2 regions of the Geodermatophilus sp. FMUSA9-8 genome follow, and region 2 is predicted to be linked to the other one. Evidence: predicted binding sites of a transcription regulator. Region 2 holds the regulator's gene; the other holds the start of a gene.
The links. The regulator LexA, encoded in region 2, represses DNA repair genes until DNA is damaged. The targets are predictions, from matches to a motif close to TCGAACANNTGTTCGA.
Positions count from the first base shown of each region.

Region 1: dnaB (replicative DNA helicase) is a predicted target of LexA. The motif match lies at 11,127-11,142, and genes of this name have one in related genera.

Region 1 is NZ_JBAGKE010000010.1:36,625-50,955, reverse strand. It holds gene WA616_RS19225 (inositol-3-phosphate synthase) at 1-549, opposite strand, end outside; gene WA616_RS19220 (PadR family transcriptional regulator) at 676-1,296, opposite strand; gene WA616_RS19215 (DUF5318 family protein) at 1,506-1,937, shown strand; gene WA616_RS19210 (transglycosylase domain-containing protein) at 2,088-4,541, shown strand; gene WA616_RS19205 (glycosyltransferase family 87 protein) at 4,563-6,074, shown strand; gene WA616_RS19200 (deoxyribonuclease IV) at 6,079-6,939, opposite strand; gene WA616_RS19195 (hypothetical protein) at 7,132-8,148, shown strand; gene rpsF (30S ribosomal protein S6) at 8,316-8,603, shown strand; gene WA616_RS19185 (single-stranded DNA-binding protein) at 8,606-9,100, shown strand; gene rpsR (30S ribosomal protein S18) at 9,140-9,376, shown strand; gene rplI (50S ribosomal protein L9) at 9,379-9,834, shown strand; gene WA616_RS19170 (helix-turn-helix transcriptional regulator) at 9,914-10,762, opposite strand; gene dnaB (replicative DNA helicase) at 11,237-12,607, shown strand; gene WA616_RS19160 (Ig-like domain-containing protein) at 12,815-14,331, shown strand, end outside.
Region 2 is NZ_JBAGKE010000007.1:225,094-239,424, forward strand. It holds gene WA616_RS16140 (vitamin B12-dependent ribonucleotide reductase) at 1-1,731, opposite strand, end outside; gene nrdR (transcriptional regulator NrdR) at 1,865-2,404, opposite strand; gene WA616_RS16150 (hypothetical protein) at 2,821-3,495, opposite strand; gene WA616_RS16155 (LysM peptidoglycan-binding domain-containing protein) at 3,682-4,323, opposite strand; gene lexA (transcriptional repressor LexA) at 4,616-5,419, shown strand; gene WA616_RS16165 (hypothetical protein) at 5,490-6,578, opposite strand; gene WA616_RS16170 (phosphatase PAP2 family protein) at 6,550-7,299, opposite strand; gene hflX (GTPase HflX) at 7,423-8,919, opposite strand; gene WA616_RS16180 (hypothetical protein) at 9,082-9,297, shown strand; gene WA616_RS16185 (TetR-like C-terminal domain-containing protein) at 9,335-9,949, opposite strand; gene WA616_RS16190 (hypothetical protein) at 10,026-10,715, shown strand; gene WA616_RS16195 (nuclear transport factor 2 family protein) at 10,712-11,086, shown strand; gene dapF (diaminopimelate epimerase) at 11,093-11,989, opposite strand; gene miaA (tRNA (adenosine(37)-N6)-dimethylallyltransferase MiaA) at 11,986-12,918, opposite strand; gene WA616_RS16210 (hypothetical protein) at 12,915-13,622, opposite strand; gene WA616_RS16215 (DUF349 domain-containing protein) at 13,663-14,331, shown strand, end outside.

The DNA of each region.
Region 1 (14,331 bases), on a different contig from region 2:
GCCGACGATCGGGACGCCGGCGGCGGTGAACTTGTCCGCCCACTCCTTGGTCCCGGCGATGAACACCGGCAGGGCGTTGACGAAGGCGACGCCGGCGTCGAGGGCGGCCTGCGCGTAGAACTCGGCGGCCTGCTGCGAGCCGACCGGCAGGTAGCAGACGAGCACGTCGGCGCCGGACTCGCGCAGGGCCGCGACGACGTCCACGGGCTCCTCGTCGGACTCCTCGACGGTGGCCCGGTAGTACTTGCCGAGGCCGTCGAGGGTGGTGCCGCGCTGCACGGTGACGCCCAGCGGCGGCACGTCGGCGATCGTGATGGTGTTGTTCTCGCTGGCGACGATGGCCTCGGAGAGGTCACGGCCGACCTTCTTGGCGTCCACGTCGAACGCCGCGACGAACTCCACGTCCGAGACGTGGTACTCGCCGAAGCGGACGTGCATCAGGCCCGGCACCTTGGTGGTCTCGTCGGCGTCGCGGTAGTAGTGCACGCCCTGCACCAGCGAGGCGGCGCAGTTGCCGACGCCGACGATGGCGACCTTGACAGCTCCCATGGTCTTCCCTTCTCCCTGGACCGGGTGGTCCGTGTCGCGGGACCGTTCCGGTCCTGGCGGTGGCTGCAGCGGCGGTCGCAGCCGGGTGGTGCCTGCAGGCCTGGGCTCAGTCCTGCTCTGGTGGGCTCAGTCCTGCTCTGGTGCGTGCTCCGGCGGCCCGCTGCCGCCGCGGTCCGCGGCGTCCTGCCCCGGGCCGGGGGAGCGGCGCTCGCTGTCGATGAGCTCGGACAGCCAGCGGACCTCCCGGTCGACCGAGTCGAGGCCGTGGCGCTGCAGTTCCAGCGTGTAGCGGTCGAGTCGTTCCCGGGTCCGCGCCAGTGAGGACCGCAGGCCGTCCCGCTGCCGTTCGACCGTGCGGCGGCGCCCCTCGAGGATGCGCAGCCGCACGTCGGCGGCGGTGTGCCGGAAGAAGGCGAGGTGGACGCCGAAGAGCCTGCCGTCGTCGTACGCCTCGGGGCCGGCCTGGCTGACCAGCTCCGCGAAGCGCTCCTTGCCCTCCGCGGTGATCGTGTAGACCACCTTCCCGCGCCGGCCGGTGAGCGGCGGTGCGTCGGCCGGCAGCGGTGCCCCCCGGTCGGGCTCGTCGGTGGTGACGAGCCCGGCGGCGTGCAACCGCTTGAGCGCGGGATACAGCGACCCGTAGGAGATGCTGCGCAGGCCGCCCAGCACCTCCGCGAGCCGCTTCCGCAGCTCGTAGCCGTGCATCGGGGCCTGCTGCAGCAGTCCGAGGATGGCGAACTCGAGCACGTCGCCCCCCATCGGCTCCTGCCGGTCGATGTATCGGGACGATACATCGGGGTGGGAACGGGACGGCAACTCGAGATGCCGCCGCCGTCGGGACGGTCGCCCGATCGGGCGTCGGAGGTGAGCGAGGACACCGTCCGCGGGCGCGCCGGGCCGCGCGGGGTGCCCGCGTCCGGGGTCCGGGACTGGCGGTCCTGCGTACATTGGCGGCCGTGCCCGGACGTCGCTCCGTCGTGGACTACTCGCTGCACCGGCGAGCCGTCCTCGCGGACGTCCAGGCCGGCCGCACCGGGCTCTTCGAGGTCTGTGACGCGAGCCCCTACCTCACCCGTGCGGCGAGGTACCACGGGCAGCCCACCGACGAGACGTGCCCGGTGTGCCGGCGCGAGCGCCTGACGATGGTGAACTACGTGTACGGCGAGGCGCTCGGCCACGTGGCCGGGCAGGCCAAGACCGACGCGGAGCTCACCCGGATGGACGCGATGCAGGAGGAGTTCTCCGTGTACGCCGTCGAGGTGTGCCGGGGCTGCGGCTGGAACCACCTGGACTGCTCCTACGTCCTCGGTACCGAGCCGGCGCCGGGGAGCCCGCCGCAGCGCGGCCGCCAGCGCGCGCGGGGCCGCGCGGCCACCGAGCAGCGCTAGCGGGACCGCCGGGCGCACCGCCGGACCCGTCCGTCACACCCGTCCCGGGGACGGTGCGCACCCGCGCGTCCTCCCCGGTGCACACAGCAGACAACGCCACGCTGGGCCGGTTCGAGACCTGCCCACCGACTACCGAGGAGGGGCTCCCTGGTGCCTCCCCACGACGAGACCTCGCCGGTCGGGCCGTCCGGCGGCCCGCCGCGGCGGCCGCCCGCCGCCCGCGCACCCGGCTCGGGCGGCGCCCGCCGCCCGTCCGGGGGCACCCGCGGCCGCACGACGTCGGCCCGCGACGGCGGCTCGCGCCCCGGCGGCTCCCGCCCCACCGGCGCCCGTCCCGCGGGCGGAGCGCCCGGCGGCAAGAAGGCGCGCACGAAGAAGCAGCGCCGCCGTCGCCGGCTGAAGGTGCTGCTCGGCCTGGTGGTCGGGATGTTCGTGCTGCTCGGCGTCTTCGTCGGCGTCGTCTACGCCACCACCGAGGTCCCCGACCCGAGCTCGGTGCAGAACGCGCAGACGACCGTCGTCTACTACGCCGACGGCACCACCGAGATGGCCCGCCTGGGCGACACCAACCGCACCAACGTCGAGCTGGCCCAGGTGTCGGAGCCCGCCCGCAACGCGATCCTCGCCGCGGAGAACCGGAACTTCTACTCCGACCCCGGCATCTCCTTCACCGGCATCGTCCGCGCGGCCTGGAACAACCTCACCGGCGGCTCGACGCAGGGTGGGTCGACGATCACCCAGCAGTACGTGAAGAACGCCTTCCTGTCCTCGGAGCAGACGTTCAGCCGGAAGTTCCAGGAGCTGTTCCTCGCCGTCAAGCTCGACAACGAGTACTCGAAGGACGACATCCTCGAGAACTACCTGAACACCATCTACTTCGGCCGCGGCGCCTACGGCATCGAGGCAGCGGCGAACACCTTCTTCGGCGTCCCGGCCGCGCAGCTCACCCCGCAGCAGGGCGCCGTGCTCGCCGTCCTCGTCCGCAGCCCGAGCTCCTACGACCCGGAGAACAACCCCGAGGGCGCGCAGGACCGCTGGGGCCTGGTCCTCGACGCGATGGTCGAGGAGGGCTGGATGACCCAGGCCGAGCGCGACGCCTCGGTCTACCCGCCGATCGCGCCCCGGCCGGAGTCCTCCGCGCTCGGCATCCCCACCGGCCCCGAGGGCCTGGTCGTCTCGCAGGCGATCGACGAGCTCGAGGCCCGCGGCTACTCCGACGAGCAGATCCGCGCCGGCGGCCTGCGCATCACCACCACCGTGGACAAGGCCACGCAGGACGCCGCGCGCGCCAGCGTGCTCGAGGTCATGGAGGGCGAGCCGGCCAACCTGCGGCAGGCGCTGGTCGCCGTCGACCCGCGGACCGGCGCGGTTCGCGCCTACTACGGCGGGGAGATCGGCGCGGGCGAGGGCGCGGTCGACTACGCCCAGACCCGCCGCCAGCCCGGCTCGTCGATGAAGCCCTACGTGCTGGCCACCGCGCTCGACCAGGGCATCGGCGTCAACTCCCGCCGCGACGGCAGCTCCCCCCAGGAGTTCCCCGACCGCGAGGCGCCGGTGCGCAACTCCGGCGGCGCCTCCTGCGCGGCCTGCACGCTCGTCGAGGCGATGACCCGCTCGCTCAACACCACGTTCTACGGCCTGGCCTACGAGGTGGGCCCGGAGAACGTGCGGGCGACGGCGCTGGCCGCCACCGGCATGCCGGAGACGTGGCCGGCCACCACCGGCGGCCTGCTCGACGACCAGCCGACCCTCACCGCCCCGAACTCGGGCGGCGTCACCGGCTCCTCGATCGGCATCGGCGAGTACGAGATGCGCCCGATCGACCAGGCCGTCGGCTTCGCGACCTTCGCCAACGGCGGCGTGCGCCACAACGCGCACTTCGTCGCCCGGGTCACCGACACCACCGGCGCGGTGCTGCTGGAGAGCGGCGCCGACGCCGGCGAGCAGGTCCTGTCGGCCGACGTCGCGAACGACACCACCTTCGCCCTCGAGGGCGTGGCGCAGTACTCGCGCCGCTCGCTCGACGGCGGCCGCGAGGTGGCGGCGAAGACCGGTACGCAGGGCATCGACGCCGACGACAACTCCGACGCCTGGATGGTGGGCTACACGCCCTCGCTGTCGACGGCGGTCTGGATGGGCAGCGACCGCTACGAGCCGATCCGCAACAGCGACGGCGCGATCATCTACGGCTCGGGCCTGCCGGGTGCCATCTGGCAGCAGTTCATGGACACCGTCCTCGCCGGCACGCCGGAGGAGGACCTGCCCAACTCGCCGAAGATCCGCGGCGACACGGGCGAGGGCGTCCCGGCGCCGGTGACCACGGCGCCGCCGACCCAGTCGGCGCCGACCACCCAGTCGGCCCCGACGACGCAGCCGGCGCCCGAGACCACGACGCCGTCGGCGCCGACGACGACCACCCCGCCGACGACGACCCAGCCGGTGCCGCAGCCGCAGCCGCAGCCGGTCCCCGGGGACACCGACGGGGACGGGGTCCCCGACCTCGGGGGCCAGGGTCCCGGCAACGGTGACCAGGGCGACGGCGACGGCGAGCAGAACGGCTCGCCGGCCCCCGCGCCCGGCCAGGTGGCCCAGCCCACCGGCTGACCCGCCCGGCACACTGGGCACGTGAGCTCCACCCCCTCGGGCCCGTCCGCCCCGGCACCTCCGCCGGCGGACGGGCCCGCGGCGTTCCCGGCGCCGTCCGGCCGGCCCGACCGCGTGGTGCCGACCTGGTCGGACCCGGTCGCCGCGCAGGCCAGCGAGGCCGTCGGCGGCCCGTGGGGGCGACACGCCGTCACCGGGCGCGCCCTGTTCTGGACGCCGCTGCGGGTCTGCCTGCTCTACGCGACCGTCGTGCTCGCGGGCGCCTGGCTCAAGCAGGCGCCCTGCTCGGACGGCAACTGGGCGGGGTCGGTGCAGTACACCCACCTCTGCTACTCCGACGCCGTCCCGCTGTTCGGCCTGCACGGCCTCGACACCGGCGCGCTCCCCTACCTGGACTCCGCCGTCGAGTACCCGGTGCTCACCGGGGCGTTCATGGCGCTGGCGGCCCTGCTCGGCCGCGGCTACGAGAGCCTGGCGTCGGCGGCGGGCCTGCTGCCCCAGGTGCCCCCGGTGCAGGCCTACTACGTGGCCACCTGCCTGCTGCTGAGCCTGTGCGCGCTGGTCACCGTGCGCGCGGTGCTGGGCGCCGCCGGCCGCCGGCCCTGGGACGCGGCGCTGATCGGCCTCTCGCCGCTGCTGCTCGTGCACGCGTTCACCAACTGGGACCTGCTCGCCGTCGCCCTCGCCGCGTGCGGGCTGTGGGCCTGGGCGCGCGAGCGGCCGGTGCTCGCCGGCGTCCTGCTCGGCCTGGGCACCGCCGCGAAGCTCTTCCCCGTCCTGGTGCTCGGCGCGCTGTTCCTGCTGTGCGTGCGCGCCGGGACGCTGCGCGTGTGGCTGCGGGCCGCCGTCGCCGCGGGCGCCGCCTGGCTCGTCGCCGACCTGCCGGTGGCGCTGCTCGCGCCGGAGAACTGGTCGCTGTTCTTCCGGCTCAACAGCAGCCGGCCGGCCGATCCGGACACGCTGTGGAACATCGCCATCACCGCGGCCGGCGGCGACCTGTTCGACGGGCCGCTGGCCCAGGGCGAGACGCCGGTCGTGCTCAACGCGCTGGTGGCGGTCTGCGTGCTGCTGGTGGTGGCCGCGGTCGGCTGGCTGACCCTGGCCGCGCCGGTGCGCCCGCGGGTGGCGCAGGTGGCCTTCCTGCTCGTCGCGGGCTTCCTGCTGGTCACCAAGGTGTGGAGCCCGCAGTACTCGCTGTGGCTGCTGCCGCTCGCGGTGCTGGCCCGCCCGCGCTGGCGCTCGCTGCTGCTGTGGCAGGCCACCGAGGCGGTGCTGTGGGTGGTCCGGATGCTCTGGTACCTCGGCACCGACGACCGCGGCGTCGGCGTCGAGTGGTTCTTCCTCGGCGTGGTGGTGCGCGACGTCGCCGTCGTCGTGCTGATGGCGCTCGTGGTGCGGGACGTCTGGCGCCCCGACGCCGACGTCGTCCGCACCTCCTGGCCGGCCGTCGACGACCCCGCCGGCGGCCCGCTGGACGGCGCGGAGGACCGGGTGGTCCTGCGCCGCCGGAGGGGCACGCCGGTCGAGGCATAGGAAGCTATCCGCACGTCCTGCGCCCGCAGACGTGCGGATAGCTTCCTATGCCTTGCCCAGCGCCTCGCGGACCAGCGCGACCTCCTCGGCGTGCGAGGCGGCGTCGCCCGGGGTCTCCAGCACGACCGGGCAGTCGGCGGCGCGGGCGACCTCCAGCAGCAGCTGCAGCGGGATCTCGCCCGCGGCGAGCGGCGCGTGCCGGTCGCGGCCGGAGCCCTGGGGGGTCGCGGCTGTTGTTGAGGTGCACCAGGTCGATGCGGCCGGTGACCGCCCGGACGTCGTCGACGGCGGTGGCGAGGTCCCAGCCGGCCGCCCAGGCGTGGCAGGTGTCGAGGACGAAGCCCGCCCCGAACTCCCCGACGGCGTCCCACAGCCGGGACACGGCGCCGAGCTCGCGGGCCATCGCGTTGTCGCCGCCCGCGGTGTTCTCGATGAGCAGCGGCAGCGGGAAGCCCCCGTCCTCGGCCTGCCGGGCGAAGGTCTTGCGCCAGTTGTCGAACCCGGCGGCCGGGTCGTCCTTGGCCAGCACGTGCCCGCCGTGCACCACCATCCCGCGGGCGCCGATCGCCGCGGCCGCCCGCGCGTTCACGGCGAGGTTCTTCCGGCTCGGGATGCGGATGCGGTTGTTGGTCGAGGCGACGTTGAGCACGTAGGGCGCGTGCACGAAGACGGCGACGTCGGAGGCCAGCAGGTCCTCGGCGTCCGGGCGCGGCAGCGGCGCCTTCCAGCCCTGCGGGTCGCCCAGGAAGACCTGCACGCCGTCGGCGTCCATCTCCGCGGCGCGGGCGAGCGGGCCGCCGTCGTCGAGCTGGTTGTCCTCGGTCAGTCCGGGGCCGACGTGTACGCCGATCGGGTGTGCAGCCACCCCGGCGACAGTAGTTCGGCGCCGATCGGGCACCCACCCGTATCGCCGTGCGGGCGCCGTCGTTGGGACACCGGGAACGGCGGGCACCCGCCGGGACGACGTCGACGACGACGGGGCGGTGCGCGGATGGGGACCGGTACGGCGCGGGGCGGCAGGGTCCGGCGGGGGGCCCGGCGCGGGCTCGCCGCCCTGGTGCTCGCCGGGGTCGCGGTGCTGGGCGGCGCGGTCCTGCTCGCCCCCACCGCGAGCGCGGCGCCGTCGGCCACCGTCGAGATCCGCGACCTCACCCCGCCGCTGGTCTCGGTCGACCCGGGCGGCGAGGTCGCCTTCGTCAACCGGATCGAGCCGAGGACGGTGCAGGTCGGCGGGGGCGGGCTGCTGCCGTCGCTGGTCACCGCGCAGGTGTTCACCGACGTCACGCTGCAGACGCCGTCGGGCACCCACCCGCTGCCGAGGGACGCCGAGCACCGCGAGCGGTTCGACCGGACGTGCGTGTTCCCGCAGTGCGCGATCACCTACACCTACCGCGTCGTCGTGCCCGACACCTCCGTCGCCGGCTCGCTGCTGACCCGGGTGACGACGCAGGCGCTCGGCCGGCTGCCGCAGGACCAGCTGGTCGCGGTCGACGGGCGGCAGACGCAGGTGCAGATCGGCGTCCCGACGCCGTTCGTCGTCAACACGCTGCTGCCGCTGCCCGACCTGCCGTCGGTGGGCCTGCCGCAGCTGCCGGCGGTCGACGTGCCGCTGCCGCAGCCGCCCGTCCCCGGGACGCCGCAGCCCGAGCCGGCGCCGGAGGCCCCGGCCCCGGCACCCGCCGCCCCGGCCGCGGGAGGCGTCGACGGCGAGCCGTACGGCTACGACCTCGGCGGCGCCGCCGCGGCGATGGCACCGGTGGGCGACGCGGTCGCGGCGGCTCCCGGCCTCCCCGCGGCGTCCTCCGGAGGGGGCGCGGCCGGTGCACCCGGCGCGGGTGCCGGCGGCCTGCCGGGGAGCCACGACGGCGTCCCGGTGCCCGTGCCCGGCGACCTCCGCGGTCTCGACGGCACGGCGATCGACGAGGAGAGCAGCACCGTCACCGCCGGCGGGCCGCCTCCCGCCGTCGGGCTGCCGCTGCCGGCGCTGCTTGCCGTCGTCGCGCTGGCCGGCGCCACCGCCGCGCTCGTCCGCACGCACCTCGCCCTGCGCGCGCCCGGCGCCCGGCGCACCTGACCTGCGTGCCTGCGGCCGCCGTCCCCGGCCGGGGCCGGCGGCCGCGCTGGTACCCTCGACCTGCGCGTCCCGTGTGCCGTCCCGGCAGGCAGGGCGCGCGACGCGTGTACGACCCTCCTGCTGCAGACGTCCTGCAGCCGCCCAGACCAGAGGAGGTGGGGTTCTCCGTGCGTCACTACGAACTGATGGTCATCCTCGACCCCGACCTGGAGGAGCGCACCATCGCTCCCTCCCTCGACCGGTTCCTGACCGTCGTCACCAACTCCGGTGGCACCGTCAAGACCGACATCTGGGGCCGGCGCCGCCTGGCCTACGAGATCAAGAAGCACGTCGAGGGCATCTACGCCGTCGTCGACATCCAGGCCGAGCCCGCGGCGGTCGCCGAGCTCGACCGCCAGCTCAACCTCAACGAGTCGGTCCTGCGCACCAAGCTGATGCGGCCCGAGGTCCACTGAGCATGGCCGGCGAGACCGTCATCACCGTCATCGGCAACCTGACCTCCGACCCGGAGCTGCGGTTCACGCCGTCGGGTGCCGCGGTCGCCAACTTCACGGTCGCCTCGACGCCCCGCACCTTCGACCGGCAGTCGCAGGAGTGGAAGGACGGCGAGGCGCTGTTCCTCCGCTGCAACGTCTGGCGGCAGGCGGCCGAGAACGTGGCCGAGTCCCTCACCCGCGGCTCGCGGGTCATCGTCTCGGGGCGCCTCAAGCAGCGCTCGTTCGAGACGAAGGAGGGCGAGAAGCGCACCGTGATCGAGCTCGAGGTCGACGAGATCGGCCCCTCCCTCCGCTACGCCACCGCGAAGGTCACCCGTGCCGCCCGCGGTGAGGGTGGCGGCGGCGGTGGCGGCGGTTTCGGCGGCGGTGGTGGTGGCGGTTTCGGCGGCGGTGGCGGCGGGGCGAGCGACCCCTGGTCCACGCCGGCCGGCCCGTCCGACGAGCCGCCCTTCTGATCCCTCTCTACCCAGATCTAGCCGTACCTGGAGAACCCAGTGCCCAAGCCCCCCGTGCGCAAGCCCAAGAAGAAGGTCTGCCAGTTCTGCAAGGACAAGGCGACCTACATCGACTACAAGGACACGACCCTGCTGCGGAAGTTCATCTCCGACCGCGGCAAGATCCGTGCCCGCCGCGTGAGCGGCAACTGCAGCCAGCACCAGCGGGACGTCGCCACGGCCGTCAAGAACAGCCGTGAGATGGCCCTGCTGCCCTACACCTCGACGGCGCGCTGACCATGAGCACCCAGAAGCTGATCCTGACGCAGGAGGTCACCGGTCTCGGGTCCTCCGGTGACACGGTGGAGGTCAAGGGCGGCTACGCCCGCAACTACCTCCTCCCCCGCGGGCTGGCCATCGTCGCCTCCCGCGGTGCCGAGAAGCAGGTCGAGTCGCTGCGCCGGGCGCGTGCCGCCCGCGAGGTGCGGTCGCTCGAGGAGGCGCAGGCCGTGGCCGGCCGCCTCTCCGGCCTGACCGTCCGGGTGCCGGCCCGCGCCGGCGACGGTGGCCGCCTGTTCGGCCGCGTCACCACCGCCGACGTCGCCGCGGCCGTCACGGCCGCCGGTGGCCCGGAGCTGGACCGCCGCCGCATCGAGCTGCCGAGCAGCATCAAGACCACCGGCCAGCACACCGTCACCGTGCGGGTGCACCCGGAGGTCACCACCCAGCTGGCGATCGAGGTCGTCGCCGGCTGACGCACCGCAGCACCGCCCGGGGGGCGTCGGACACTCCGTCCGGCGCCCCCCGCGGCGTCCCCGGCCCCTGAGAGGGCGCTCAGGCCCCGGAGGGGGTCCCCAGGTCCTGGCGGCCCACCACCGAGAGCAGCTCCAGCTGGCCCACGGCGGCGCTGCCGGGCGGCGCGGTGAAGAACAGCAGTCGTTGCCGGCCGTCGTCGCTGACCAGGCGCTGGCAGTCGAGCTCCATCACGCCCAGGGTCGGGTGCACGATCCGCTTGCGGACGCTGCGCCGCACGGCGACGTCGCCGCTGGCCCACAGCGCCGCGAACTCGTCGCTGGCGGCGTGCAGGCGCTCCACCAGGTCCTCGGCCTCGTCGTCGCGCCCCCGGCGGGCGACGGCGGCGCGCAGGTCGGCCACGCTCTCCCGCGAGTGCCGCGGGTGGTCCTCGGCGGGGTAGAGGCCCCGCGCCGCGGGGTCGGTGAACCAGCGGTAGACGAAGCTCGCGGCGGGCCAGGTCCGCGGCCCGGCGTCGCCGAGCAGGGCCTCGGCCATGGGGTTCTGCGCGAGGGTCACGTCGAGGTCGGTGATGACCCGCGCCGGCGTCGTCCCCAGGCGGTCGAGCAGGGTGAGCATCGCCGGCTGCACGTGCCCGCTGCGGCCCGACGACGGCGGCGCGAGGCCGGCCAGGTGGAACAGGTGGTCGCGCTCGTCGCCGTCGAGCCGCAGCGCCCGGGCCAGCGCCGCGAGCACCTGCGGGGACGGGTGCGTGGCCTTCCCCTGCTCGAGCTCGGTGTAGTACTCGACCGAGGTGCCGGCCAGCCGCGCGACCTCGTCGCGGCGCAGGCCCGGCACCCGGCGGCGGGGGCCCTCGGGCAGGCCGACGTCGGCCGGGCGGACGCGGGCGCGCCGGGTGGACAGGTAGCTGCCGAGGTCCGCGGGGTCCACCGGGCCAGTCTCCCGTGCCGCGCGCGGGGCCGCCCGGGGGCTCGTACGACCCGGCGGGTGGGCTGCTGGGACCGGTGTTCCGGACGGGACGACACGACACGCCCGGACGTCGGATCGCCCGACTTCTTCGTGTCCACAGCCCGTGGGCGGAGCGCCCGCAGGTGACACCCGCAGGACCCGCGGATGGCCGGTCGGTGTCCCGCCCGTCTCCACATGTCGACTCGGGCTGTCCACCGACTTGTCCACAAGTTGTGCAGAACGCGGTGCACACGGGTGTTGGACGGACCGGCCGTCGGTTTCCTACCGTCCTCTGCGGCACCGGGTCCCGGCGGAGAACTGTCGGTGGCTCCCGGTAGCAACGTGCTCGGACGGACGTTCGGGCACGAGCGTCGCGCGTCCTGGTGCTCCCCCACCGGGCCCGGGCTCCCGCCCGGGCTGTGTCCGCGCGCGCCCACGAGCACAGGGAGGTACCAGGTGGCGGTCGCCGACGACTTCAGCCGGCCGCAGGCCACGGCGCCGGAGTACGACCGGCAGCCCCCGCAGGACGTCGCCGCCGAGCAGTCGGTGCTCGGCGGCATGCTGATGAGCAAGGACGCCATCGCCGACGTCGTCGAGCAGCTGACCGGCAACGACTTCTACCGGCCGGCCCACCAGGTGATCTACGACTGCATCCTGGACCTCTACGGCCGGGGTGAGCCGGCCGACGCGATCACCGTCGCCGCCGAGCTCAACCGCACCGACCAGCTGTCGAAGATGGGCGGCGCGGTCTACCTGCACACGCTCATCGCCTCCACGCCCACGGCGGCCAACGCCGGCTACTACGCGCAGATCGTGGCCGAGCAGGCCACGCTGCGGCGGCTGGTCGAGGCCGGCACCCGCGTGGTGCAGCTCGGCTACGGCGCGGCCGGCGGGCGGGGCGACGTCGACGACATCGTCGACCGCGCGCAGCAGGAGATCTACGAGGTCACCGAGAAGCGGATGAGCGAGGACTACTCGCGCCTCGAGGACGTCCTGCAGCCGACGATGGACGAGCTCGACGCCATCGCCTCCCGCGGCGGCACCGCCCGCGGCGTGCCCACCGGCATCCGCGACCTCGACGAGCTGACCAACGGCCTGCAGGCCGGGCAGATGGTCGTCATCGCCGCCCGTCCCGGTGTGGGCAAGTCGACCCTCGGGCTCGACATCGCCCGGTCGGCCACGGTGAAGCACCACATGCCCGCCGTCATCTTCTCGCTCGAGATGAGCAAGCACGAGATCACGATGCGGCTGCTGTCGGCCGAGGCGAAGGTGCCGCTGCACCACATGCGCGCGGGCACGCTGTCGGACGAGGACTGGTCGAAGCTCGCCCGCCGGATGGGTGAGGTGGCCGACGCCCCGCTCTACATCGACGACTCGCCGAACATGACGATGATGGAGATCCGGGCCAAGGCGCGGCGGCTCAAGCAGCGCCAGGACCTCAAGCTCGTGGTCATCGACTACCTCCAGCTCATGACGTCGGGCAAGCGCGTCGAGAGCCGTCAGCAGGAGGTCTCGGAGTTCTCCCGTGCCCTCAAGCTGCTGGCCAAGGAGATCGAGGTCCCGGTGATCGCGATGTCTCAGCTCAACCGTGGCTCGGAGCAGCGCCAGGACAAGAAGCCGATGCTGTCCGACCTCCGCGAGTCCGGCTCGATCGAGCAGGACGCCGACATGGTGATGATGATCCACCGCGAGGACATGTACGAGAAGGAGTCCCCGCGGGCCGGCGAGGCCGACATCATGCTGGTCAAGCACCGCAACGGCCCGACCGCGAACGTCACCGTCGCCTTCCAGGGCCACTACAGCCGCTTCGTGGACATGGCCAACTAGGCAGCCACACGGCCGCCCGGCCAGGCGCGCGCAGCGGCCCGGAGCACCCCGCTCCGGGCCGCTGCGGCGTCCTCGGGGCGGACGGCGACGGCCCGGTCGGCACCGGTGTTCCACGTGGAGCCGGACCGGCTGCAACACCCGCCAGTTGTGATACGGCTCACCGGAGGCTAGGAAGGACCGGTTCGTCCCTTCCATCTGGAGAAGCCTGTGCAGCAACGACGCTGGCACCGGGCGACCTCGTCGCTCCTCGGTGCGCTGGCCCTCACGACCACCCTCTCGGTCACCGCGACCCCCGCGCTGGCCGCCCCGCAGAAGGCCGAGCCCCTCTCGGTCTTCCCGTCGAACTCCCTGACCGTCCGCGACCCGGCCCAGCTGACCGGACGGCGGGTCGCCCTCCCGACGGCCGACTGCGGGGCCCCGGTCACCTGCGGCCTGGTGCAGTCGCTCAACCAGCTCGACGGCTTCGACCTGGACCCGCGGATCGCCGTGCGGTTCAGCTCGCCCGTCGACCCGGCGGCGACCGCCGCGCGCATCACCGTCCAGGAGGAGCACGGCGGGTGGCGTACCGGCGTCGACCGCGTCGTGTGGGACCCGGCCACCAACACGCTGTACGCCCACCCGGCCGAGCAGCTCGCGCCCGGCACGACGTACCGCCTGAAGGTGCAGGGCGGCCCGGACAACACGGCCACCCAGGACACCTTCACCACGCTGAGCGCGACCGACGGTCTGCTCGACATCCGCCGGCAGATCGAGAGCGGCGTGGCCCTCCGCGCCCAGGGGATCGTGCCGGGCCTGCGGATCGAGGGCGTCTTCCCGGCGGCCGGCACCACGGTCGCGCAGCTGCAGGACCGCGGCGCCGCCGACCAGACCGTCCCGGTGGTGCTCCCGCCCTACCCGGCCGGCAGCACGCTGGTCTTCGGCTCCTACGAGGCGCCGTCGTGGCTGCAGCCCGACGTCTCCATCCGGCAGACGCCCACCCGCGACGGCGGCCCGGCGCCGGTGGGCAAGGCCCGGCTGCCGATCGTCGCCGTCCTCCCGCCGGGCACGTCCCCGTCGGGAGGCTGGCCGACGGCGGTCTTCGGCCACGGCTTCACCGCCTCGACGACGAGCGTCTTCCTCGCCGCCGTCGGCAACGCCAACGCCGGCCTCGCCACGATCGGCACCAACGTCGTCGGCCACGGCTACGGGCCCGGCAGCGAGTGGGTCGTGACCAGCGGCGGCCAGACGACGCGGCTGCCGTCCTACGGCCGGGGCGTCGACCAGAACGGCGACGGCGTCATCGGCAACACCGAGGGCTCCTCGGCCACCGGGGCGATCGCCGCGGCGTCGTCGCGGGACGCGCTGCGGCAGACCGCCGCGGACGTCATGACGCTGGTGCGCTCGCTGGGCACCGACGTCGACCGCAACGGCACCGCCGACCTCTCCGGCAGCGGGGTGACCTACTTCGGCCAGAGCTTCGGGGGCATCTACGGGACGATGGTCACCGGCGCCGACCCGGCGATCGCCCGCTCGGTGCTCAACGTGCCCGGCGGCCCGATCACCGAGATCGCGCGGCTGTCGCCGTCGTTCCGGCCGCTGACCACCCAGGCGCTGCAGGCGGCCGGCCTGCTCAACAGCAGCGACCCGACCCGCGGCTTCTTCCAGGAGCAGATGCCGCTGCGCGGCGAGGGCCCGGTGACGCTGACCGTGCCGGGGGCGGCGGCGATCCAGGAGTACCTGGCGCG
Region 2 (14,331 bases):
GTACTTGACCAGCGAGAAGTCCGGCTCGATGCCGGTCGTGTCGCAGTCCATCATGAAGCCGATCGTGCCGGTGGGGGCCAGCACGGAGGCCTGGGCGTTGCGCCAGCCGTTGTCCGCGCCGATCTCCAGGCACTCCTGCCACTGGGCGGTGGCGACGCGCAGCACGTCGGCGTCGTCGGCACCGACCGGGCGGATCGCGTCGTTGGCCGCGGCGTGCTTGCGCATGACCCGGGCGTGGGCGTCGGCGTTGCGGGCGAAGCCCTCGTAGGCGCCGACGATGCCGGCCAGCTCGGCCGAGCGCCGGTAGGCGGTGCCGGTCATCAGCGAGGTGATCGCCGCCGCCAGCGTCTGGCCGCCCCGCGAGTCGTAGGCGTGGCCGGTGGCCATGAGCAGGGCGCCGAGGTTGGCGTAGCCGATGCCCAGCTGGCGGTAGGCGCGGGTGGTCTCGCCGATCGGCTCGGTCGGGAAGTCGGCGAAGCAGATGGAGATGTCCATCGCCGTGATGACCAGCTCGACGGCCTTGACGAAGGTCCGCGAATCGAAGGTCCCGTCGTCCTTGAGGAACTTCATGAGGTTCAGGGACGCCAGGTTGCACGAGCTGTTGTCGAGGCTCATGTACTCCGAGCAGGGGTTGGACGCGTTGATCCGGCCCGTCTCGGGGTTGGTGTGCCAGTCGTTGATCGTGTCGTCGTACTGGATGCCGGGGTCGGCGCACTCCCACGCGGCCTGGGTGACCTTGCGGAACAGCTCCTTGGCGTCGACGGTCTCGATCACCGAGCCGTCGAGCCGGGCGCGCAGGCCGAACGGGTCGCCCTCCTCGACCGCGCGCATGAACTCGTCGGAGACGCGGACGCTGTTGTTCGCGTTCTGGTACTGGACGCTGGTGATGTCCTTGCCACCGAGGTCCATGTCGTAGCCGGCGTCGCGCAGCGCGCGGATCTTGTCCTCCTCGCGCGCCTTGGTCTCGATGAACTCCTCGATGTCGGGGTGGTCGATGTCGAGGACGACCATCTTCGCGGCGCGACGGGTGGCCCCACCGGACTTGATGGTGCCGGCGGAGGCATCGGCGCCGCGCATGAAGGAGACCGGCCCGGAGGCGGTGCCGCCGGAGGACAGCAGCTCCTTGGAGGAGCGGATGCGGGAGAGGTTCAGGCCGGCACCGGAGCCGCCCTTGAAGATCAGGCCCTCCTCGCGGTACCAGTTCAGGATCGAGTCCATCTCGTCGTCGACGGCGAGGATGAAGCAGGCGCTGACCTGCTGCGGGGCGCTCGTGCCGACGTTGAACCACACGGGGCTGTTGAAGCTGAAGTACTGGTGCATGAGCATCCAGGTCAGCTCGTGCTCGAAGACCTCGGCGTCGCCCTCGGTGGCGAAGTAGCCGTGCTCGCGACCGGCCGCACCGTAGGTGAGCACCACGCGGTCGATCAGCTGGCGCAGGCTCGTCTCCCGCTGCGGGGTGCCGACCGCGCCGCGGAAGTACTTCGTCGTGACGATGTTGGTGGCGTTGATGCTCCACTCGGCGGGGAACTCCACGCCGCGCTGCTCGAAGTTGATCGAGCCGTCGCGCCAGTTGGTCATGACGACGTCGCGGCGCTCCCAGGTCACCTCGTCGTACGGGTGCACACCGGCGGTGGTGAAGACGCGCTTGATCTTCAGGCCCTTCCCCCGGGTCGGCGCCTTGGCGGCGGCGCGACGCGTACGGCCTGCCACGCGGTCCTCGGTCTCGGTCACGAGCTCTCCCTTGGTGATCGGTGCGGGCGGCTGGGGAAGAGAGCCGCCCCTGTTCTAGCGGGTGGTGCTGACGGTTCTGGCTGTCCTGCGGGGGCCGTCGGCGGCGCTGCCGGCGGGTGGTGCTCGGGGATGGTCAGGTGCCCGCCGGCGCGCTGCGCCCGCTGCCCCGGCGGCGGGGCACCGGGGGCTCGAGCTGCAGGCCGGGCAGGGGCGGGGTGCCGCCGCGGTGGTGGCGCTCCCGCAGCTCGGTGATCTCCTTCTCGAAGTCCTCGACCGAGGTGAAGGCGCGGTACACGCTCGCGAAGCGCAGGTAGGCGACCTCGTCGAGCTCGCGCAGCGGCTGCAGGATGGCCAGCCCCACCTCGTTGCTCGGGACCTCGGCCACGCCGCTGGCGCGGATGGTGTCCTCCACCTGCTGGGCCAGCTGCTGGAGCTGGTCCTCGTCGACCGGCCGGCCCTGGCAGGCGCGGCGCACGCCGGCGACGACCTTGGAGCGGTTGAAGGGCTCGCTGACGCCGCTGCGCTTGACCACGGCGAGCACCGCCTCCTCCACGGTGGTGAAGCGGCGACCGCAGGCCGGGCACGAGCGGCGGCGGCGGGTGGTGGCCCCCTCGTCGGCCTCGCGCGAGTCGATCACCCGGCTGTCGGCGTTGTGGCAGAACGGGCAGCGCACTGCGGTTCACCTCCTCCGCGGACGGTCGGGCTGTGGACCCCTCTGGGGACATCCGGTGGAGACGCCGGGGAAGACCTGAGGACGAGCTGTGGAGGACTTCCATCGGTGCAACTACTAGATGTAGGGGGACAGTAGGCCGCCCTCCACTACATCTGCAAGACGACGCCGGGCGTGTCTCTTCCCGCGCGATGGGACCGTGACCCACTGGTGACCAGGCGCGAGCAGTTCTCCCACCCGTCACACGACACGCCGCGGCGCCGCGCGTGTCGGCGCGCGCGACACCGGGAGGTGGCGTACACGCGACGGCCGGGGCACTGCCTCCGGGCGCTGCTCCGGGCACTGCCTCCGGGCACGCGTGAGGGACGCGGAAGCCGGCCGGACCGGCCCCCGCGGGACATCCCGGCGGGAGGAGCGCCTCAGGCGGTGGGGACCGCCGGGCGGCCGCCGCGGGGGTTCGGCGCGAGGTCGCCGAGCCGGATGGGGCGGGTGAGCAGGTCGGGCTCGGGCGCGGGCAGGCGCACCGCGGGGGCGACGACGGTCGCGTCACCGACCGGGGCCGCCGTGGCGGGGGCCGCGACCGGGATCGCGGCCAGAGCCGCGGCGAGGGGCTCGGCAGGGGTGGCGGCGGCGTCCACGACGACCGCCGGCATCTCCGTCGTGAGCGCGCGGTGCCGGCCGGGGACGGCCTCGGCCGGCGCGCGGTGGCGGCCGGCGCCGGCGGCGCCGACGGCGGGCTGCTCGGCGGTGACGTCGCCGCCGTGCCGCCGGGACCGGCGCGACGCACGGGACGCGCGGCGCCCGCCGGCCGGCGCGCCGGACCCCTGGTCGAGGACGGGCTCCGGGGCGGGAGCGGGGGCGAGCGCGAGGTGGCGCTCGGGCAGCCGCACGTCGACCAGGCCGACCCACGTGCCGGCGCCCTCGACGACCCCGGGCACGTCGGCCCGCAGTCGTACCCAGGCCTCGCACGCGCCCGTCGCGTCGTGCCGCCAGCCGAGCATCGCGCCCGGCACCCAGGCGCCCTCGACGAGCACCTCGACGTCCTGCGGGGACCCGAAGGACACCGCGGCCCTGCTGTTCACGGCTGCTGACACGCTCCTGACCGTAGGTGCCGATCCGACCTCGGCGGGTGACCGACCGGGGGCCGATCGTTGACGAACTCGCGCCGCGCTTCTCGTCACTTCTCCGACCTCCGCACCGACACCGACACCGACTCCGACACCGACACCGCAGCGACACCGACACCGCAGCGACAGCGGCCTCAGCACCCGGGACCCGGCTCAGGGCAGCCGGAGCACCTGGCCGACCTCGACGACGGAGCCCTCGAGGTCGTTGAGCGCCTCGATCGCGTCGACGACGGCGCGCACGTCCTGGTCGTCGCGGGCGACCTCCGCGGCGATCGACCACACGGTGTCGCCCTCCCCCACCACGACGCTGCTGCCGGCGGCCAGCTGCAGCCCCTCGTCGGGCGCGAGGACCTCCCGGCCCAGCACCGCGCCGCCCACCCCGGCGGCGAGCACGAGGACAGCGACGAGCCGCCGCCCGCGGCCGGTCAGCCGGACCGGCACCGGGGCGGGCGCGGCCGGACGGCGGCCGGACCCCCGCGCGGGCTCGGCGCGCAACGGGCGGCCGCCGGGCCGCGCCGGGTCGCGCCGGGTGCGCGGCGCCTCGGCGGCCGGACCGGCGGAGGGACCCGTGGCCCGCGGCGCCGCGGCGGCCGGCCGGTCGGGCACCGGGCGCAGGTGACCGGCCACGCGCGGACCGGAGCCCGGCAGCGCGCCCGCCTCCCCCACGGCGCCGGCGGGCCGGCGCGGCGGCGTCCGGCGGGCCGCGGGCGCCGGTGCCCGCTCGTCGAGGAGCGGCCGCCACGGCACCCGCACCGCCGCGTCGAACTCGAGCACTGCCTGCCGCACGCCGCCCATGACCCGCTCCTCCTCGTCGACCGCCCTCGAACACGCGTTCGATTCGAACGTCTGTGCGATGTCTACCGCATGCCCCCGACGAGGTCGACACGACACCGCGGGTGTTTCGAACACACGTTTGAAGTGGCGGCCCCGAGGCGCTACGGTCCGACCAGCACCCCGTCCGTCCGGTGTCCCCCGCGGGACGTCCGTCCGCTCCCTCCCGGTCCACCCGGGAGCCGGGCGGCCGCCCGGGCGGCACGGCACCCGGGCAGGAGACCAGGTCGCGGCACGCGGCCGGCGAGGAGGAGACGTGGCGGGCACGAGCGGGACCGGCCGGCGCACGGACGGCGAGACGGCGCGAGGCACCACGGCCTCCCGCCGCCCGGCCGCCCGGCGGGGAGCGGACGCCGGGGGCGCCGCCACCGCCACGGGCACCGCCGCGGTGCGCACCTTCCCCGACCGGGCCGAGGCCGGCGACGGGCTCACCCAGCGCCAGCGCCGGGTCCTCGAGGTCATCCGCGACTCGATCGAGCGCCGCGGCTACCCGCCCTCGGTCCGGGAGATCGGCGAGGCGGTCGGCCTGTCGTCGGCGTCGTCGGTCGCCCACCAGCTGTCGGTGCTGCAGAAGAAGGGCTGGCTGCGGCGCGATCCGAACCGCCCCCGCGCGCTGGACGTCCGGCTGCCCGGCGACACCGCCGCCGAGTCGGCGCCGGCCGCCCCGGCCGCCGACGGCACGGCCGCCCCCACCTACGTCCCGCTGGTCGGCCGGATCGCCGCCGGTGGCCCGGTGCTGGCCGAGCAGGCGGTCGAGGACGTCTTCCCGCTGCCGCGCGAGCTCGTCGGCGACGGCACGCTGTTCATGCTCAAGGTCGCCGGTGACTCGATGGTCGACGCGGCCATCTGCGACGGCGACTGGGTCGTCGTGCGCCAGCAGCCGACCGCGGAGAACGGCGAGATCGTGGCCGCGATGCTCGACGGCGAGGCCACGGTGAAGACCTACAAGCGGCGCGACGGGCACGTGTGGCTGCTGCCGCACAACCCGGCGTACGAGCCCATCCCGGGCGACGAGGCGACCATCCTCGGCCGGGTGGTCACCGTCCTGCGCCGGGTCTGACGACAGCTCCCGGGGTCCGGCCCGCGCGCCGGACCCCGGGCGGGTCCGGGACGACCCGCGGGCGGTCGCGTCAGGCGGCGGGCGGCTGGCCGGCCGAGCGCCGCCGGCGCAGCCGCCCGGCGAGCCACACGAGCAGGGTGGCCACCGTGGCGGCGAGCAGCCCCGCGGCCAGCGGGGGCGTGCCGTCGTCGCCGCCGTCGAGCAGGCCCGACGGCCCGGCAGCGGTCGACGCGGGCGTCGCGGGTGCCGCCGTCCCCGCGGGGACGGGCACGAGCGTGACGTCCCCGGGCAGGCCCTCTCCCGCCACCAGCAGCGCGCCGCCGTCGGCGGTGAAGGACACCGCCTCCCCCTGCGGCGCGTCGGGGAGCGCCACCCGCACCGGCTCGCCGGCGAGCGCGGCCGGGACGTCGGAGCCGGCGAGCGGCCAGACGTAGGCGTCGGTGTAGGTGCGCAGCGCGATGCGGCTGCCGTCGCGCGCCACCGCGCCACCGGTCACCAGCAGCTGTCCCGCGCGGCCGACCGGCCCGCCCGGCGTGCCGGTCAGGGTGAAGGTCACCGTCCCGACGTCGGCCAGCGCGACCGTGCCGCCGTCGACCAGCGGCGCCGCGGGGCGGTAGACGTGGCTCGCGCCCAGCACCTCCTTGGTCACGATGTACGGCGTCCCGTCGGGGGCCACGAGCAGCGCCTCGGCGTCGTGCGGCCCGTCGGGGTAGGTGAGCCGGTACAGCGCCGTGCCGCCGTCGGGGCGCAGCGCGATGAGCGCGACGGTCGCCCGGGTGGCGTTGTTGTCGCCGGTGTCGGCGAGCCACACGGTGCCGTCGGCGCCGACGCCGAGGTCCTCGGGGTCGTAGGGGTCCAGCGGCGCGGTGGTCACGTCGACGACCTGGCACCCGCCGTCGAGGACGGCGACGCTCACCTGGTCCCCGCCGTCGGGGATGGCCAGCATCCGCTCGCCGACGTCGACGAGCCCGGACAGCTCGGCCAGCCGCGGATCGGTCACCTGACAGCGCACCGACGGCGCGGCCGTCTCCTCCGCGCGGGCCGGAGCCGCGAGCAGCGCGGGCAGCAGGGCGAGCGCGAGGGCCGGCGCGAGGACAGCGGCCGATGCCCGTCCCGCGCGCGCGGTCGCGCTAGGCGGGAGGACGGCCGGCTCGGGCACTCGCCCAGCGTGACAGGACGGATGCGTCGAGTGCGTGCACCACGCCCAGCAGGAGCAGCCCGACGGCCGCGCCGACGACCGCGTCGGTGACCCAGTGGAAGTCCAGCGACACCATCGCGATCCCGGTGGCGACCGGGCCGACGACGGCGAGCCACCACAGCAGCGTCTGCACGCGCGGGGGCAGGGCGTACTCGGCGGCCTGCCAGCGCGCGACGCCCCACATGAGCACGGCGTTGGCCACGTGCCCGGAGGGGTAGCTGGCGCCGTCGCGGTGGAAGAAGGACCCCGGGTAGGCGGGGGCGGTCCGGCCGGTGCCGAACTTGAAGGCGTAGACCACGACGGTGAGCAGGACCAGCGCGGTGAGCACCCGGACCAGGGGCAGCAGGGTGCGCCCGCGCACGCACAGCCAGGCCACCAGCCCGGCGAAGACGATGAGGATGGTGCCGCGGCCGCCGACCTGGGTGACCACCCAGACCGGCCAGTAGGCCGGCGAGTCCCGCAGGTCCCAACTGCTCACGACCTCCGAGACCTGCAGGTCCAGCCGCTCGAGGACGCCGCGGCTGAGCAGGTCGGCGGTGACCGCGACCGTCACGGCGAACGCGACCAGCAGCAGCCACCACGGCGGCCGGCCCGCGCGCACGGCGGGCGGCGGCACGGACGCGTCGCCGTCGGCCGGCGTCCCGCCCCGCACGGCGCCGCTCATGACACGGCCGCTGGTCACGTCGTCACGGTACCGGCCCGTGACCCGCCCGTGACCTCCCGAACGGGGGACGGCGAGCCGCCCGGGTGACCGGCGGGGGCCGGACACCCGGGCGGACGCCGGGAGGGGACGCGGGAGGAGCGGTCAGGCGACGGGGACGGCGAACCGCTCGAGCGCCGCGGCCAGGCCCCCGTCGACGCGGGCGGTCAGCCGGGTGCCGGCCGCCTCGTGCAGCTCGCTGAGCACCTCGCCGTCGCGGTGCACCCGGGCCACCAGGTCGCCCCGGTCGTAGGGCACCAGCACCTCGACCTCGACGTCGGGGTGCGGCAGCCGCGCCGACACGATCTCGCGGAGCTTCTCGATGCCCTCGCCGGTGCGCGCGGAGACCCACACCGCGCCGGGCAGCGCCTGACGGAGGGTGAGCACGTCGTCCTCGGTCATGGCGTCGACCTTGTTGACGACGATCAACTCCGGCACCGCGGCGGCGTCGATCTCGCGCAGCACCACGTGCACCGCGTCGATCTGGCCGAGCGGGTCGGGGTCGGAGCCGTCGACCACGTGCAGCAGCAGGTCGGCGCCGGCCACCTCCTCCAGCGTCGACCGGAACGCGTCGACGAGCTGGTGGGGCAGGTGCCGCACGAACCCGACGGTGTCGGTGAGCGTGTACTCGCGGCCGTCGGGCGACTGGGCCCGGCGCACCGTCGGGTCGAGGGTGGCGAACAGCGCGTCCTCCACCAGCACGCCCGCCCCGGTCAGCCGGTTGAGCAGGCTCGACTTGCCGGCGTTGGTGTAGCCGGCGATCGCCACGCTCGGGACGGCGTTGCGGCCGCGGGCCGAGCGCTGGGTGGCGCGCGCGGTGGCCATGCCGGCGATCTCGCGGCGCAGCTTGCTCACCCGCGCGCGGATCCGCCGGCGGTCGGTCTCGATCTTCGTCTCACCGGGACCGCGGGTACCGATGCCGCCACCACCGGCGACGCGGCCACCGGCCTGGCGGGACAGCGACTCACCCCAGCCGCGCAGGCGCGGCAGCATGTACTGCATCTGCGCCAGCTCGACCTGGGCCTTGCCCTCCCGGCTGGTGGCGTGCTGGGCGAAGATGTCGAGGATCAGCGCGGTCCGGTCGACCACCTTCACCTTGAGGATCTTCTCCAGCGCGTTGAGCTGGCCGGGGGTCAGCTCGCCGTCGGCGATGACGGTGTCGGCGCCGGTCGCGGCCACGATGTCGCGGATCTCGGCGGCCTTGCCCGAGCCCACGTAGGTGCCGGCGTCGGGCTTGTCGCGCCGCTGGCTCACGGCCTCGAGCACCTCCGAGCCCGCCGTCTCGGCGAGCGCGGCCAGCTCGGCCAGCGAGCGGTCGGCGTCGGCCTGGGTGCCCTCGGTCCAGACGCCCACGAGCACCACGCGCTCGAGGCGCAGCTGCCGGTACTCGACCTCGCTGACGTCGGCGAGCTCGGTGGACAGGCCCGCCACGCGGCGCAGCGCGCCACGCGCCTCGAGGTCGTAGGAGCCGGTGGTCCCGTCGACGTCGTCGGCGGTGTCCCACTGCCCGGCCGGGGCGGGGCGGACGTCGGCCGGCGGGGCGGCGCGGTCGGCCCGGTCCTGTGCGTCGTCGAGCACGGCGCGGTTCTGTGCGGTCGTCATCACGTCCAATGTGACACGGGCGGGAGCGGCGGTCACCTGGGTTGTCTTCTCTGCAGTCGTCATACGCCGGGTACAACACCGGAACGGGTCAGGTGCATCCCGCGGGGAGCCGGGTAGGGCGCGACGAGGACCACGACGACGACGCCGACCCAGGAGGCACCCGTGAGCACCAGCAGCAGCGAGGGCATCGAGGACCCGGGCCGCGACCCCGCCGGCCTCGAGGTGCCCCGCAACCCCTTCGGCGGCGCCGACCAGGACACCGGTCGCGGCGAGCCGCGCGGCACCGGCAACGTGGGCCCCGGCGACAAGCCGGAGGCGCCGACCGACGAGCCGGAGACCCGCGCCGACACCCCGGACGACCCCGCGGCCGACCGCTAGCGGCAGCCGGCCGGGTCCCGCTGCGGGCCCGGCCGGGTCACAGTCCCGACTCGACCATGTCGAGGGTGCGCTCGAGCACGCGCTCCCGGCGGTCGGGCGGCAGCCGGCGCAGCGGGCCCTCGGTCAGCAGCACCGCCAGCCCGTGCACGGCGGCCCAGGCCGCGGCCGCGGCGTCGGTCCGCCGGTCCTCGTCGAGGACGCCCGTGTCGACCAGGTCCGTGATGCATGCCTCCAGGACGCCGAACGGGTCGGCGCCGGGCAGGCGGCCGCGGTCGTGCCGGTTGGCCACCTGGAACAGCCCGGGCTCGTCGAGGACGAACTCGACGTAGGCACGGCCGGAGGCGCGGAACCGGCGCCGCGCCGCCGTCGCGGTGCCCGGCGCCGTGTCGGCGTCGGCGTCGGCGTCGGCGTCGGCGATCCGTGCCGCCAGCCGCTCGGCCAGCCGCCGGCGTCCCACGTCCCCCACGGCCACGAGCAGGTCCTCCCGCCCCTCGGGGAAGTGCCGGTAGGCGGCGGAGGCCGAGACCCCCAGGCCGGCGGCCAGCCGGTTGAGCCCCACCGCCGCCTCGCCGCCCTCCCGCGCGGCGGCGACCGCGGCCTCGACCAGCGCCGCCTTGAGGTCGCCGTGGTGGTAGGTCGCCCGCGCCGTCACGACCGCATCCTGCCACCGATGTTGACGCCGTTCACACCTCGGCCTATGTTCATGCCGTTCACACAGGAGGTGTGCGGTGTACGTGTCGTGGACGGCCCTGGAGCTGGAGGCCCCGGCCGCGGTGTGCCCCTGGCGGCCCGCCGGCGCCGCGTCCAGCCAGGCCGGCATCGCCGGTGCCGGACGGGCCGAGCTGCCCGAGGACCCCGGCACCTGGTGGTCGGTCCTCGGGACGTGGGACGACCCGGTGGAGGCGCTGCGCGCGGCACCGGCGCCCGGCGGCCCGGTGCGCGCCGCCTGGCACGTCGTCCTCCAGCCGGTGTCCTACCGGGGCGACGCGGTGCTCGCCGGCGGCGCCCGCCCCTTCGACCGGCTCCCCCGCCGGGGGAAGGTGGCCGGCGCCGCCGCCGTGATCACCCTGGCCGGGCTGGGGGACGACGCCGCGCGCACCGGGGAGTTCCTCGAGCGCTTCGGGGTCCTGGGCCGGCAGGTGCGCGACGCCCCCGGCTCCCTGGCCGCGCTCGTCCAGGCGCCGGACGACGGCGCCGTCCTCACCTTCTCCGCGTGGCGCACCCTGCGCGACGCCGTCACGTGGGCCTACCACCGGCCGGAGCACGCCGCCGCGGTCGCGCGGCACGAGGCCCACCGGCTGCTGCCGAGCACCGGCTTCCTCCGCTGTGCCGTCCTGGGCAGCTCCGGCACGCTCGGCGGCACCGACCCCCTCGCCGGCCTCACCGGCACCCCCGTCCTCCCGGAGGAGACCCCGTGACCACTGCCGACCACCTCGACCCCGTGGACGCCTACGGGGCGGCCTGGCTCGCCACCGACGCCGCCGAGCGGCTGTCCCTGCTCGAGCGGGCCTGGGCGCCCGACGGCGTCTACTGCGACCCGCTCGCCCACGTCACCGGGCGCCAGGCGCTCTCCGACCACATCGCCGGGACGCAGGAGCAGCTCGCCGGCGGCCGCGTGGAGGTGACCAGCCGCCCCGTGCGCCACCACGACAGCGCGCTGTTCCACTGGCGCATCACCGACGCCGCCGGCACGACGGTGCTCACCGGCCTCGACGTGGTCCAGGTCGACGACGAGGGCCGCATCCGCCGGCTGACCGGCTTCTTCGACGACGCCCCGGCCCCATCCTGACCGGCGTCAGGCCCCGAGCCACTCCGGGGTGAGGTCCCCGGTCGCGACGACGACCGCGGGGCCGCGCAGCACCGTCGTCGCCGGGGAGACGTCGACCGTCAGCCGCCCACCCGGGACGTCGACGACGACCGTGCCGTGCTGCGGCCCCTCGGGTTCCGGCGACCGGGCGGCCAGCGCCGCGTAGGCCGTGGCGCACGCGCCGGTGCCGCAGGAGCGGGTCTCCCCCACCCCGCGCTCGTGCACCCGCAGGCGGACGTGCGCGTCGGCACCCTCGGCGGGGCTCGCCAGCACCTGCACGAACTCGACGTTGACGCCCTCGGGGAACAGGCCGTCGTCGAACCCCGGCTGGGCGGTGAGGTCGAGGGTGCCGAGGTCCGCGTCGGTCAGGCAGACCAGGTGCGGGTTGCCCATCGACACCGCCTGGCCGGGGAACGCCCGCCCGGCGACGGTGGCCTCGCCGCGCCCGAACGGCCGGGCCGGGCCCATGTCGACCCAGTAGCCGCCGCCCGCGTCGGCGCCCACCCGCCGCGGCCCGCCGCGGGTGCCCACGAGCACGCCGTCGGCGCAGGCGGCGCGGTCGAGCAGGCCCTCGGTGACCAGCACGTGCAGGAACAGCCGGATGCCGTTGCCGCACATCTCCGCGTGCGAGCCGTCGGCGTTGCGGTGGTCCATGAACCACTCGCACGCGTCGAGCTGATCGCCGAGGACGGCGGGGGCGTCGGGCACGTGCCGGCTGCGCACCACCCGCAGGACGCCGTCGCCGCCGAGGCCGGACCGGCGCTCGCACAGGCGCCGGACGAGGGCGGCGTCGAGGCGGTCCTCGGGCCAGCGGTCCCCGTCGGGATCGGGCAGGACGACGAAGTCGTTCTCGGTGCCGTGCCCGAGGAGGAACCGGTCGCTCACCGCCCGATCGTACGGCCGGCGAGCAGCGCCTCGACCGCGCCGGCGAGGTCGGGGCGGGCGGCGTCGAACCACGCCGTCGCCGGATCGCGGCGGAACCACGACCGCTGCCGGCGGACGAAGCGGCGGGTGGTGGTCACCGTGCGCTCGCGTGCCTCGCCGGGGGTCAGTTCGCCGTCCAGCTGGGCGAGCACCTGCGCGTAGCCAAGCGCCCGGGAGGCGGTGGGGCCCTCCCGCAGGCCCTCGGCCACCAGCGCCTCCACCTCGGCGACGAACCCGGCCGCCCACATCCGGTCCACCCGGGTGGCGACCCGCCCGTCGAGCTCGGCGACCTCCCGGTCCAGGCCGACGACGACGGCCGGGTAGTGCGGCCGCGGCTCGGGCAACGTGGCGCGGAACGGCCCGCCGGTCAGCTCCACCACCTCCAGCGCACGCACGATCCGCCGGCCGTTGGAGGGCAGGACGGCGGCCGCGGCGGCCGGGTCGACGGCGGCCAGCCGGGCGTGCAGCGCAGCGGGCCCGGACGCCTCCAGCTCGGCCTGCAGGCGGGCCCGCACGGCGGGGTCGGTGCCGGGGATGTCGAGGTCGTCGAGGGCGGCGCGCACGTACAGGCCCGACCCGCCGACCAGCAGCGGCAGCCGGCCCGCCGCCCGCAGCCGGTCGACCTCCGCCCGGGCCAGCCGCGCGTACTCCGCCACCGACGCCGCCTGCCGCACCGGCCAGACGTCGAGCAGGTGGTGCGGCACGCCCCGGCGCTCGGCGGCGTCGGGCTTGGCGGTGCCGATGTCCATGCCGCGGTAGAGCTGCATGGAGTCGGCGTTGACCACCTCGCCGCCGAGCCGCTGCGCCAGCTCCACCGCCAGCGCGGTCTTGCCGGTGGCGGTGGGGCCCACCACCGCGACCACGGGCGGCAGCGCACCCCCCGCGGTCACCGGGCGGTCCAGGACGCCACCAGGTAGCCGACGCCGAACGGCGCCTCGTCGGCGAGCAGCCGCGCCTCGACATCGCGCCCGGCCAGCAGCGCCCCGACCGCGCGCCACACCGGCACGCCGGCCGCCATCAGCCGCGCCCCCTCGGCGGCGTCGAGGCCGGCCAGCGCGGCGGCGTCCCCCGTCGCGAGCGCGGCGGCGACGGCGGCGTCGAAGGGGGCGGCGGCCTCGTCGAGGTGCCCGGGCGCCTTGACGCCGCGCCGCGCCGACCCGTCGCCCAGCGCCAGCACGCCGACCGTCCCGGACAGCCCCGCGACGACGGCGGCGAGGTCCCGCGGGCCGGCGCCCACCCGGGTCCCGGCGTGCCCCGCCTCGTCCAGCAGCCAGGCGCCGACGGTCAGGCCGGGCGGCGTCCGGCGCCCGCCCGGACGCACCCCGCCGGACAGCGGCACCTCGACGTCGACGCCGAAGCCGCGCAGGTCCCCGGCGTCGCCCTGCCCGTAGCGGCCCTCGGCGTCGGGGGCGACGAGGACGACGACCTCGGGACCGGCCGCGAGCAGCGCGTCGATGGCCGTGGCGCAGGCGGCCCGCAGCCCGGCGGTGTCCGCGGCGGCGCGGCCGGCGACCCGCGGGAGGAGCAGCGGGGGGCACGGGCAGAAGGCGACCGACAGGGGCGGCGTGCCGGTCGGGCCGGGCGGGCTGCTCACCGCACGAGTGTCGCGGATGCGGCGTGGGACACTGCGGTGCGTGTCGAGCACGGAGAACCCCGGAGACGGGTCGCAGCAGGTCCCCACGCCCGAGACGGCGGGTCCCGACGCGGTCACCCCCGACGCGGGGACGCCCGCCGCCCCCACCCCGGAGGCGGCCGCGCTGGCCGACCCGACGGCGGATGCGGCGCCCGTCGCGGAGCCGACGACCGAGCCCACCGCGGAGATCCCCGCCGAGGTCCCGGCCGAGGCCGCCCCGGAGCAGGCCGCCCCGGAGCAGGCCGTCCCGGAGCAGGCCGCCCCGGTGCCGCACGCCCCGGAGACCGCGGTGGCCGCCACCTCGGACCCCGCGCAGTGGGGCCGGGTGGACGACGAGGGCACCGTCTACGTGCGCACCGCCGACGGCGAGCGCGCCGTCGGGTCCTGGCAGGCCGGCGAGCCCGCCGCCGGGCTCGCGCACTTCGCCCGCCGCTACGACGACCTGGCCACCGAGGTGTCGCTGCTCGAGGCACGGCTCAAGGCGCACACCGGCAACCCCTCGGAGATCAAGACCAAGGCGCAGGCGCTCGCCGAGACCATCCCCACCGCCACCGCCGTCGGCGACCTCGACGGCCTGGCCGCCCGCGCCCGCGCGATGGTGGAGACCGCCGACTCCGCGGCCGCCGAGTCGCGCGCCGAGAAGGCCGCCGCCCGCGCCGCGCAGGTCGCC